3 regions of the Enterobacter sp. C4G1 genome follow, and region 2 is predicted to be linked to each of the others. Evidence: predicted binding sites of a transcription regulator. Region 2 holds the regulator's gene; each other region holds the start of a gene.
The links. The regulator Fur, encoded in region 2, represses iron uptake genes when iron is present. The targets are predictions, from matches to a motif close to ATAATAATGAGAACNACTATCAA.
Positions count from the first base shown of each region.

Region 1: a site for Fur is predicted at 1,637-1,659, ahead of ACT9TW_RS21760 (Nramp family divalent metal transporter). Genes of this name have one in related genera too.
Region 3: a site for Fur is predicted at 2,809-2,831, ahead of ulaG (L-ascorbate 6-phosphate lactonase). Genes of this name have one in related genera too.

Region 1 is NZ_JBQVVV010000002.1:1,658,367-1,662,653, reverse strand. Features, by position in the region: gene ACT9TW_RS21770 (EAL domain-containing protein) at 1-118, shown strand, start outside; gene ACT9TW_RS21765 (NupC/NupG family nucleoside CNT transporter) at 162-1,349, opposite strand; gene ACT9TW_RS21760 (Nramp family divalent metal transporter) at 1,700-2,938, shown strand; gene ypeC (DUF2502 domain-containing protein YpeC) at 2,973-3,308, opposite strand; gene ACT9TW_RS21750 (aldo/keto reductase) at 3,435-4,287, opposite strand, start outside.
Region 2 is NZ_JBQVVV010000001.1:2,394,759-2,399,045, forward strand. Features, by position in the region: gene glnS (glutamine--tRNA ligase) at 1-226, shown strand, start outside; gene chiP (chitoporin ChiP) at 676-2,073, shown strand; gene chiQ (ChiQ/YbfN family lipoprotein) at 2,121-2,450, shown strand; gene fur (ferric iron uptake transcriptional regulator) at 2,560-3,006, opposite strand; gene ACT9TW_RS11515 (ryhB-regulated fur leader peptide) at 2,999-3,085, opposite strand; gene fldA (flavodoxin FldA) at 3,298-3,828, opposite strand; gene ybfE (LexA regulated protein) at 3,984-4,271, opposite strand.
Region 3 is NZ_JBQVVV010000001.1:1,530,767-1,535,053, forward strand. Features, by position in the region: gene yjfP (esterase) at 1-677, shown strand, start outside; gene ulaR (HTH-type transcriptional regulator UlaR) at 674-1,429, opposite strand; gene ulaG (L-ascorbate 6-phosphate lactonase) at 1,541-2,605, opposite strand; gene ulaA (PTS ascorbate transporter subunit IIC) at 2,964-4,287, shown strand, end outside.

The DNA of each region.
Region 1 (4,287 bases), on a different contig from region 2:
GGTTGCCGAATTTGTTGAAACGCCGGAACAGCGCGAGATGTTGCTCCGCTTTGGCGTGGACTATTTGCAGGGATATCTGCTGGGTAAACCTCTGGCGCTTAGCGAACTGCAGGCATAAAAAAACCAGGAGCACAGGCTCCCGGTTTTGTTTTCGATCCGGATTACAGTACCAGTGCTGCGATAGAAGCAGACAGTACGCTCACCAGGGTAGAACCATAAACCAGTTTCAGACCGAAGCGAGAAACCACGTTACCTTGCTCTTCGTTCAGACCTTTAATCGCACCCGCGATGATGCCGATAGAAGAGAAGTTGGCGAAGGAAACCAGGAACACAGAGATAATACCTTCAGCGCGCGGAGAGAGCGTGCCGGCAATTTTCTGGAGATCCATCATCGCAACAAATTCGTTGGAAACCAGTTTGGTGGCCATGATGCTACCAACCTGTAATGCTTCGCTTGCCGGAACACCCATTACCCACGCAATCGGATAGAAGATGTAGCCGAGGATACCCTGGAAGGAGATACCCAGAACCGCAGCGAACAGTGCGTTCAATGCAGAAATCAGCGCGATAAAGCCGATAAGCATAGCTGCAACGATAATCGCAACTTTGAAACCTGCCAGGATGTACTCACCTAACATTTCGAAGAAGCTCTGACCTTCATGCAGATTTGCCATCTGGAGGTTCTCTTCGCCCTCTTCAACGCGGTATGGGTTGATAAGAGACAGCACGATAAAGGTGCTGAACATGTTCAGAACCAGAGCTGCAACAACGTATTTCGGTTCCAGCATCGTCATGTACGCGCCCACAATAGACATGGAAACGGTAGACATTGCCGTGGCTGCCATGGTGTACATACGGTTGCGGGACATTTTGCCCAGAATGTCTTTATACGCAATGAAGTTCTCAGACTGACCCAGGATCAGGGAACTTACTGCGTTGAAGGATTCCAGTTTGCCCATACCGTTGACTTTAGACAGTACAGTACCAATAGCGCGGATAACGACAGGCAGAACACGGATGTGTTGCAGAATACCAATCAGCGCAGAGATGAAGACGATAGGGCACAGCACTTTCAGGAAGAAGAATGCCAGGCCTTCGTCGTTCATTTTACCGAAAACAAAGTTAGTCCCTTCGTTGGCGAATCCGAGCAGTTTTTCGAACATTTCGGAGAAGCCTTTCACGAAGCCAAGCCCCACGTTGGAGTTCAGGAAGAACCACGCGAGTAAAACTTCAATGACGAGAAGCTGAACAACATAGCGGATGCGGATTTTTTTGCGGTCATGGCTGACCAGCAATGCAAGCGCAGTAACGACAACGAGTGCCAGGACAAAGTGAAGGACGCGGTCCATATTTGCTCCAAATTTGAGGCAGGTTTAATTTCCGTGCACATTCTATGTAACAAGCGTAAAGAAAACGAGATCAAAGCCACACTATAGTCACATCCTGTGACGAGTCTCAAAAATAGTGATCAACAATACATTTTTGTTATGTTGAGTAAATTAGTGAAAAGTTAAGTTTGTGTGCTACGCTTCACAAAAGACTGCGCGAATCCACATTCTGTGGGGTCGCACCAGCGAAGCTGCCCTTCTATCGTTCAAAGCTATCAGAGAAATCACTCAAAACGTTTTAAATGATCTTGATAATCATTCTCATTTTGTTAGCATCAAACATAGCAAAGGCTATATTTCCAGAGGCAGAAATGACAAACAGTCGCGTAGAGGGTAGCAGTGGCAGAGCAGCGCGCAAGTTGCGGTTCGCATTAATGGGACCTGCGTTCATCGCTGCCATTGGCTATATCGATCCGGGTAATTTTGCGACCAATATTCAGGCCGGGGCGAGCTTCGGCTATAAGTTGCTGTGGGTTGTCGTCTGGGCGAACCTGATGGCAATGCTGATTCAGATGCTTTCCGCAAAGCTTGGGATCGCCACGGGTAAAAACCTGGCAGAACAGATCCGCGACCATTATCCGCGTCCCGCCGTCTGGCTTTACTGGATCCAGGCTGAAATCATTGCAATGGCAACGGATCTGGCTGAATTTATTGGGGCGGCTATCGGGTTCAAACTGATACTGGGCGTTTCTCTGTTACAGGGCGCGGTGCTGACCGGGATTGCGACTTTCCTTATCCTGATGTTGCAGCGTCGTGGGCAAAAGCCGCTTGAAAAAGTGATTGGTGGTCTGCTGTTGTTTGTGGCTGCGGCTTATATTGTTGAGTTAATTTTTTCGCGGCCTGACCTGGCGCAGTTAAGTAAAGGGATGGTTATCCCAAGCCTGCCAACCTCTGAAGCCGTATTCCTGGCTGCGGGCGTTCTGGGCGCTACTATAATGCCGCACGTGATTTACCTTCACTCTTCTTTAACGCAGCACCTGCACGGCGGGACGCGCCAGCAGCGTTATTCCGCAACCAAATGGGATGTTGGTATCGCAATGACGATTGCCGGTTTTGTGAATCTGGCGATGATGGCAACTGCCGCCGCCGCGTTTCATTTTAACGGGCACACGGGCATTGCCGATCTTGATGAGGCGTATCTGACGCTGGAACCCTTGCTGAGCCATGCGGCTGCCACCGTATTTGGGTTGAGTCTGGTTGCTGCGGGCCTGTCTTCGACCGTGGTGGGAACCCTGGCAGGGCAGGTGGTGATGCAGGGATTCGTGCGCTTTCACATTCCGCTGTGGGTGCGCCGTTCAGTCACCATGCTGCCATCATTTATCGTTATCCTGATGGGGCTTGATCCAACGCGTATCCTGGTAATGAGCCAGGTATTGCTGAGCTTTGGTATTGCACTGGCACTGGTTCCGCTGCTGATCTTTACCAGCGACAAATCCCTGATGGGCGATCTGGTGAACACTACGCTTGTGAAACGCACTGGCTGGGCCATTGTGGTTGTGGTGGTGGCGCTCAACCTGTGGTTGTTGGTCGGGACGATACTGGGATTATAGAAATAAGAAAGGAGCCAACAGGCTCCTTTCTGTTTTAGTGGTGGTGACCATGGCCGTGGCCACGACCCCATCCTCCGCGACGATCGTCACGGTCGTCCCACCCTTCGCGATAGCCGCGCTCGTAGGCTTTACGGTTATCCCAGCCACGATGGCGACCATTATCATGTCTCCACCAGCGATCTCTACGCCATTCATAATGACGATTCCAGTAATCACGGTCACGCCAGCCGCCACCGTCCCAGTAGTTACCGTAATTATCGCGATCGCCAATTTGTAATTTTACTGATGGCAACAGGGTGATTTCGCCCGCATTTGCAACCAGCGGTGCCGCAGCCATTAAAACCGCAGCCAGAATCAGTGACCTGAACATACTCTTCTCCTTCACGATCGGGGCCGTCGTGCGGCCTGTTAACGCAATATTACGGGGCGGTAAAGCCCCGTTTCATCGCCTCAACTCCTAAATCACAAATAAGAGCACGTTTTGCTAAAAATGGTTTTAATTTGACCGGTTCAGAATATCGTCGATGGTGGTCAGCTCTTGTGGGGAGAAATGACGATTCTCGAGCATCCCGACCGCATCATCAATTTGCGACGTTTTACTCGCGCCAATCAGTACGGACGTTACCGCATCGTGGCGCAATACCCACGCCAGTGCCATTTGCGAGAGTTTCTGGCCGCGCTTTTCCGCCAGCGTGTTCAGCGCGACGACCTTTAACCGTTTTTCTTCGGTTAACTGGTCGGGGTTAAGGAACTTACTGCCGCTCGCCGCGCGTGAATCCTGTGGAATTCCGTGCAGATAGCGGTTAGTCAGTTGGCCACCTGCCAGCGGCGAGAAGGGAATACACCCGACACCTTTCTCTTTCAGGACGTCCAGTAATCCCTCTTCCGGCGCGCGCTCAAACATGGAGTATTTAGGCTGGTGGATAACACAAGGCGTACCGAGATCGTTAAGAATATCGATCGCTTTACGCGCCAGTTCCGCCGGATAGTTCGATAAACCAACGTACAGTGCTTTCCCCTGACGCACCACGTGATCAAGTGCTTTCATTGTCTCCTGAAGTGGCGTTTCAGGATCTGGGCGGTGGTGATAGAAGATATCGACATATTCAAGCCCCATACGCTTCAGGCTCTGTTCCAGACTTGAAATCAGATATTTGCGTGAGCCCCAGTCGCCGTAAGGGCCGTCCCACATGGTGTAGCCTGCTTTGGTGGAAATTATTAACTCGTCACGCCAGGGCAGAAAATCTTCCTGCAAAATACGCCCGAAATTGCGCTCGGCTGAGCCTGGAGGTGGGCCGTAGTTGTTGGCCAGATCAAAATGGGTGATACCCAAATCGAAAGCCCGCTGT
Region 2 (4,287 bases):
TAACCCAGGTGCTGCGGATGACTTCCTGGCTACCATCAACCAGGAATCTCTGGTTATCAAGCAGGGCTTTGCTGAACCTTCACTGAAAGATGCTGAAATCAGTAAAGCGTACCAGTTTGAGCGTGAAGGTTACTTCTGCCTGGACAGCCGTTACAGCACCGCAGAAAAACTGGTATTTAACCGTACTGTGGGTCTGCGTGATACCTGGGCTAAAGTCGGCGAATAATAACGCTTGCCTGGTCAATGAGAAACAAACGCCGCTTATTGCGGCGTTTTTTTTATTTAATGATCATGCCATTAACGGCATGGCAAAAGCGATATTGAGAAATATACAGGTCAATGAGCTGCTACTTATTTTTCTCAAAAAAAGTTTGTGAATTTACGGAAAGACAAAACAGGTGAAAATAAGTGCAAACCTCTGTTATTACCCTCTGAATTTAATCGCTTTCCCCCGTAAAACCTCGCTTCGCGCGAAGTGTTACAAATCGCTACCAATTATGTGCACTTCGTCATAATCCTGACTTTTGCCCGCTAAAAAGCATTGATAATTCGCGTCGCGAAAAATAACCTAAAGACGGTAGTTAATTCGAGGGTATTTCTAACTACCCCTGACCATTTGGTCTTTTATATTTTTCGCCGTTTTAGGCGTTTTAATTCGTCAAAGAGGAATAATCTATGCGTACGTTCAGTGGCAAACGTAGTGCGCTGGCGCTGGCTATTGCCGGTGTGACAGCAATGTCGGGCCTGGTTGTCGCTCCAGAAGCTAAAGCGGCAGGTTTCATTGATGATTCTACGCTCACGGGCGGTATCTATTACTGGCAGCGTGAACGTGACCGTAAAGACGTCACCGAAGACAAATACAAAACCAACCTTTCTCACTCCACCTGGAACGCCAACCTGGATTTCCAGTCGGGTTACGCCGCCGATTTGTTCGGCCTGGATATTGCGGCATTCACTGCAATAGAAATGGCGGAAAATGGCGACAGTGGTCACCCGAACGAAATTGCATTCTCTTCCAGCAACAAAGCGTATAAAGAAGACTGGTCAGGAGATAAGAGCGGAGTCAGCCTGTATAAGGCCGCTGCGAAATTTAAATATGGCCCGGTATGGGCACGTGCGGGTTATATCCAGCCAACCGGACAAACGCTGTTAGCGCCACACTGGAGCTTTATGCCAGGTACTTATCAGGGTGCAGAAGCTGGCGCGAATTTTGACTACGGCGATGCGGGCGCACTGAGCTTCTCGTATATGTGGACCAACGAGTATAAAGCGCCGTGGCATATTGAGATGGATAAGTTTTACCAGAACGATAAAAAAACCAAAGTTGATTATCTTCACTCGCTGGGTGCGAAGTACGATTTCAAAAACGACCTGGTTCTTGAAGCCGCATTTGGTCAGGCTGAAGGCTATATCGACCAGTATTTTGCCAAAGCAAGCTACAAGTTTGATATTGCGGGCAGCCCGTTGAGCACCAGCTATCAGTTCTACGGTACGCGCGACAAAGCCAGCAGCGGTACGGTAAACGATATATACGACGGCACGGCGTGGTTGCAGGCTTTAACCTTCGGCTACAAAGTGGGCCAGGTCGATTTACGTCTTGAAGGGACATGGGTGAAGGCTGAAGGCCAGCAGGGTTACTTCCTGCAACGTATGACCCCAACCTATGCGTCCTCTAATGGTCGTCTGGATATCTGGTGGGATAACCGTTCAGACTTCAACGCCGATGGCGAAAAAGCCGTCTTCTTCGGTGCCATGTATGACCTGAAAAACTGGAATCTGCCGGGCTGGGCGGTGGGGGCTTCCTACGCTTACGCATGGGATGCAAAACCTGGCGATATGGCCACACCAGACGCGTACTACGACCCGAACTATCGTCTGAAAGAGTCCTCTTACAGCCTGGATGCGATTTACACCCTTCAGGATGGTCGCGCGAAAGGCACGATGTTCAAACTGCACTTCACTCAATACGACAACCACTCCGATATCCCAAGTTACGCGGGCGGTTACGGCAACATCTTCCAGGATGAACGTGACGTGAAATTCATGGTGATTGCCCCGTTCACAATCTTCTGATGAACAGACCGGCGGGTTAAGTTCCGCCGGAATGGAGACTGAAAATGATGAAAAAAATCATAATCGTCGCGATGCTGGCATCGGGGCTGGTGGCTTGTGCGCAGACTCAGGCACCAAAAGAGGACTCACGTCTGAAAGAGGCTTACAGCGCCTGTATTAATACAGCTGAAGGCTCGCCAGAGAAAATCGAAGCCTGCCAGAGCGTGCTTAATGTGCTGAAGAAAGAGAAGGCGCATGAGCAGTTCGCAACTCAGGAAAACGTCCGCGTGATGGATTACCAGGCCTGTATCCAGGCGCGTAAAACCGGAAACGATCAGGAAGTGGCGAAGCGTTGCGATCAGATCTGGAAAGAGATCCGTAGTAATAACAGTAATTAACTCGCTGTTATCATGCCCGGTGGCGCTACGCTTACCGGGCTTTTTTTATGCCAAATAACTGGCAAAAAAAAGCCAACCTTTCGGCTGGCTCAGAGTATGAAAAGAGTACTTACTTCGCGTCGTGCGCGTGATCATTTTCGCGGCAATCGCCTTCCGCACAGTGGCCGTACAGGTACAGGCTGTGGTTGGTCAGACGGATGCCATGACGGGCCGCGATTTCACGCTGGCGCGCTTCGATAGAGTCATCACTAAATTCAATGACCTTGCCACAGTCGAGGCAGATCAGGTGATCGTGATGGTGTTGCTGAGTCAGTTCGAAAACAGATTTACCGCCTTCGAAGTTATGACGGGTAACAATGCCCGCGTCATCAAACTGGTTCAGCACGCGATAAACGGTCGCCAGCCCAATTTCTTCACCCATGTCGATAAGACGCTTATAAAGGTCTTCCGCACTGACATGGTGATTGTCTGGTCCCTGAAGCACTTCAAGGATTTTTAACCGAGGAAGCGTAACTTTCAGGCCAGCCTTCTTTAATGCGGTGTTGTTGTCAGTCATGCGGAATCTGTCCTGTTGCTAAACGATTCACTTCTAAGGAAGAAGTGACAGAGAATGCACTTGGGATAATGCGTATCATTATAGAACTGCCATGTCTAAATGAAAACTGCAAGTCTCAAGCAAAGTATGCTTATAAAAACGTGGTATCACCAACAAACTTGTTCGATGGCACCCACGTATTACCAGGGGGATATTGTACAGGTCTGAACGAAAAAGTTAAAAGTTTGTAGCAATTAATTTAATCGGTTTGACCCGGTCAAGCGGGCGCAACCGAAGTTGCGCCGCTCATTATCAGGCGTTAAGGATGTCGTCCAGGTTCAGTTCTTCGCGGACCTGTTTAACCCATTTTTCAACGCGTTCTGCAGTCAGTTCTGGCTGGCGGTCTTCATCGATGGCCAGACCCACAAAGTGATCGTCGTCGGCCAGGCCTTTAGAGGCTTCGAAGTGGTAACCCGCTGTCGGCCAGTGACCCACGATAGCTGCGCCGCGTGGTTCAATGATGTCGCGGATGGTGCCCAGCGCGTCACAGAAATATTCTGCGTAATCTTCCTGATCGCCACAACCGAACAGCGCAACCAGCTTACCGTTGAAATCAACCTCTTCCAGAGTCGGGAAGAAATCGTCCCAGTCGCACTGCGCTTCGCCGTAGTACCAGGTTGGAATACCCAGCAGCAGGATGTCATAGCCTTCGAGATCTTCTTTGCTGCTCTTGGCAATGTCATGCACATCGGCAACATCTTTACCGAGCTGTTTTTGAATGTTTTTTGCGATATTTTCGGTATTGCCGGTATCACTGCCGAAGAAAATGCCGATGATTGCCATGAGTAAAATAACCTCTTGAAACTTAATGGTATGGTGGCGCAATTTGTCCACGGATAAGGGCAATAATAGCAGAACAGACAACCCTGCGGAAACAGCTATCGCGCAGGACTGCACTCTGTGCTACATGAAAAGGGTGAGAAAGGGAGTTTTCTGACTTATGCCTTGCTGTGCAATTTTTCGAGTTGCGCGATCAACATCTCTTCAATCAGCTCGCTGCGGCTGATGTCGCGGGCGCTGGCAAGCTCGTTGAGTGCATCAACGGCATCGGCGTTGAGTTTCAGTTCGACACGCTTAAGCCCACGATTTTTATCGCGTTTAAGCTGGTTGCGTTTATTAATACGCAGCTGTTCATCGCGCGAAAGCGGATTTGTCTTGGGTCGTCCCGGGCGACGCTCATTCGCGAACAGATCTATTGTCGTACGGTCCGTTTGTTCTTTGGCCATGATTTTGAGACTTCGG
Region 3 (4,287 bases), 860 kb from region 2:
CGGCTGGGAAAGGTCAGCAACCGTTGCCCGTTGTGGTTTTTTATCATGGGTTTACTTCATCTAAGCTCGTTTACAGCTACTTTGCAGTCGCGCTGGCACAGGCGGGTTTTCGTGTGGTAATGGCGGATGCCCCCGATCACGGCGCACGTTATACGGGTGATGAACAGGCCCGTCTTGGGCAGTTCTGGCAAATCCTTCACGGCAGCCTTACCGAGTTCGCCGCGCTGCGCGATGCATTGCACCAGGCGGGGCTGGTGGCGGATAACCGCCTGGCGGTGGCAGGGGCATCAATGGGGGGAATGACGGCTCTTGGGATCATGACCCGTCATCCAGAGGTGAAATCTGTGGCCTGCCTGATGGGATCCGGATATTTCACTTCCCTCTCGCAGACGCTGTTTCCACCACGACAGCAGGATGATGTTGAGGCTGTGATGGCGCCACTGGCGAAATGGGAGGTAACCCATGCATTGCCACAACTGGCTAACAGGCCGTTATTCTTGTGGCACGGCGAAGCAGACGACATTGTGCCTGCCGTTGAAACCTTCCGCTTGCAGCAGGCACTCAACAGTGAAGCGCTGGACGGGAATTTAACCTGTCAGTGGGAAGCCGGTGTGCGGCACCGCATCACACCAGCCGCGCTGGATGCCACCGTCGCGTTTTTCCGTAAACACCTTTAAACGCGCAGGATTGTGACGCCCTGATCTTCCAGCTTCTGGAGGATCACGGGATCGGCATTTTTCCCGGTGATCACCATGTCTATCTGCTCTGCCCGGCTGAACAGCATTCCGGCGCGCTCACCTACTTTGCTGCTGTCGACCAGCACAACAAGCTTGCCCACCACGTTAAGCATGTTTTGTTCGGCCATCGCCGTCAGCATATCGGTTTTATACAGGCCTTCAGCGGTAAGGCCCTTGCCGCTGGTAAACATCCAGTGTCCGGCGTAGAGGCTGTTTTCGCTGTCCTGCGGGCTTAGCGTAATGGACTGGCTCTTGTTGTACTGACCGCCCATGATCACCACGCTCTCGTGCTCCTGGTCGATAAGATAGTTGGCCAGAGGCAGATAATTAGTAATGATCTGCACCGGTTTTCCACACATCTCCCGCCCCAGCAGAAACGCCGTCGAGCCACAGTTGATCACCACGCTCTCGCCGGGATTCACCAGCTGCGAAGCCGCTCTGGCGATGCGCACTTTTTCATCGTGGTTCAGCGCCTGATGGATGTTCATCGGCGTCCAGCGCGGGCGCTGCTGACTAATGGCTTCCGCACCGTTGCGGACTTTTTTCAGCTTGCCGTTTTCATCGAGCTTGTTGATATCGCGGCGTGCGGTGGCCGGAGAAATGCCCAGGCGTTCAATCACTTGTTCTACGGTGACAAAACCTGTCTGCGCCAATAGTTCCAGTAAAATTTGATGCCGTTGCGCTTCCGTCATGAGCTATTCCGATAAGAATTGATTTTAAAAGATAATATTTGAAATAGCCTGAAATTACTAAGCAAAATATAACATCGCCAGACACAGAGGTCTGGCGATGGGGCGCCACAATTACAGGAACGACTTAAACGGCAGGTCTGGCTCAATGGTGAAGCAATCATCAAAGCCACGCGGATAGTGGTATTCAAGATTGTCTTTATCCAGTGGCCAGGTGAACTTGCCACCGACCTGCCAGATGAACGGTTTGAAGCCGTATTTCAGCCGGTCTTTTTTCATCTCCCACAGTACGCGGATTTCCTGGGGATCGGCCTGGAAGTTTGACCAGATATCGTGGTGGAACGGGATCACCACTTTGGTGTTCAGCGCTTCCGCCATGCGTAGCATATCGGCGCTGGTCATTTTGTCGGTGATACCGCGCGGGTTTTCACCGTAGGAACCCAGCGCGACATCGATGTGGTGCTCGTTGCCGTGCTTCGCGTAGTAGTTGGAGTAGTGGGAGTCGCCGCTGTGATAGAGGGAACCGCCAGGGGTTTTAAACAGGTAGTTCACCGCGCGTTCGTCCATGCCATCCGGCAGCACACCCGCTGCTTTTTGATCGGCTGGCAGCGTAATTAACGCGGTACGATCAAAGGCATCCAGCGCATGAATTTCAACGTCTTTGATTTTTACCACATCGCCTGGTTTCATCACGATGCAGCGCTCTTTCGGCACACCCCAGCCCACCCATAAATCAACGCAGGTTTGCGGGCCAATGAACGGGACATCATCGGCACAGTTTTGCATCACCGCTGCCGCCACGTTGACGTCGATATGATCGTTGTGATCGTGGGTAGACAGAACCGCATCAATCTGACGAATAGCGAACGGATCGAGCACAAAAGGTGTGGTACGCAGGTTTGGCTGAAGCTTTTCTACCCCTGCCATACGCTGCATCTGATGGCCTTTTTTCATCAGCGGATTGCCGTGACTCTGTTTGCCTGTTCCGCACCAGAAATCCACGCAAATATTCGCACCACCCTCTGATTTCAGCCAGATCCCGGTACAGCCAAGCCACCACATCGCAAAGGTACCCGGTGCAACCTGCTCTTGCTCAATCTCTTCGTTCAGCCAACTGCCCCACTCCGGGAAGGTGCTCAGAATCCATGATTCGCGGGTGATGGTGTTCACTTTACTCATCGTTATGCTCCCTATTTAAATCAAATTTAATCACATTATGATTGGTTGTGATTTATGTTGTCACCATTAAATCAGCATTGCAATGCCATTTTTTCACTTTTACGCCGCTGGAAGGGGCGGGTAAGTTTTAAGGTGTTACGGTAAATAGAATGTCTTAAAGTGATTAATTGTATGAATTTTAATGATTATTTAATGATTTTAATATCGTAATGAAAATCAATATTAAGTATATGGAAATAATTTGCGTGATGGCTCACAAATAATCAGATTCAATCTTGTGGTGATTATTTGTGATTAATAGAGTGTTGGCACCAACCGCATGAGGGTGACCTCGTGCTCCAACTTTCTGGAGAGTGTTATGGAAATCCTCTACAGCGTCTTTACCGTTTTCTTTAACCAGGTAATGACCAATGCTCCGCTCTTGCTGGGGATCGTGACGTGTCTGGGCTATATCCTGTTACGCAAAAGCGTGAGCGTCATTATCAAAGGCACCATTAAAACCATTATCGGTTTTATGTTGTTACAGGCGGGGTCTGGCATTTTAACGGGCACTTTTAAGCCCGTGGTCGCCAAAATGTCGGAAGTGTATGGCATCAATGGCGCCATCTCTGACACTTACGCGTCAATGATGGCAACGATCGATCGTATGGGCGATGCGTATAGCTGGGTAGGGTACGCCGTCCTGCTCGCGCTGGCGCTGAACATTATCTACGTTCTGCTGCGGCGTATAACCGGTATCCGCACCATCATGCTGACCGGCCATATCATGTTCCAGCAGGCCGGGCTGATTGCCGTATCCCTTTATATCTTCGGTTATCCGATGTGGACAACGATCATCTGCACAGCGGTTCTGGTTTCGCTGTATTGGGGGATCACCTCCAATATGATGTACAAGCCAACGCAAGAAGTGACCGATGGGTGTGGTTTCTCAATTGGTCACCAGCAGCAGTTCGCGTCGTGGATTGCCTACAAAGTCGCGCCATTCCTGGGGAAAAAAGAAGAGAGCGTTGAAGACCTTAAGCTGCCTGGTTGGCTGAATATTTTCCATGACAACATCGTCTCTACCGCGATTGTGATGACCATTTTCTTCGGCGCGATCCTGCTCTCTTTCGGCATCGACGTCGTCCAGGCGATGGCGGGCAAAACGCACTGGACGGTCTACATCCTGCAAACCGGTTTCTCGTTCGCGGTGGCGATTTTCATCATCACCCAGGGCGTGCGTATGTTCGTGGCTGAACTATCAGAAGCCTTCAACGGTATCTCCCAACGCCTGATCCCTGGTGCTGTACTGGCGATTGACTGCGCCGCTATCTATAGCTTCGCGCCAAATGCCGTCGTCTGGGGCTTTATGTGGGGCACCATCGGTCAGCTGATTGCCGTCGGCATTCTGGTGGGCTGCGGTTCTTCTATTCTCATCATTCCTGGCTTTATCCCGATGTTCTTCTCCAACGCCACTATCGGCGTCTTTGCTAACCACTTTGGCGGCTGGCGCGCGGCGCTCAAGATTTGTCTGGTGATGGGCATGATCGAAATCTTCGGCTGCGTGTGGGCGGTCAAACTCACGGGGATGAGTGCCTGGATGGGCATGGCGGACTGGTCAATTCTGGCACCGCCGATGATGCAAGGCTTCGCCTCTGTCGGGCTGGTATTTATGGCCGTCATCATCCTGATCGCCCTTGCTT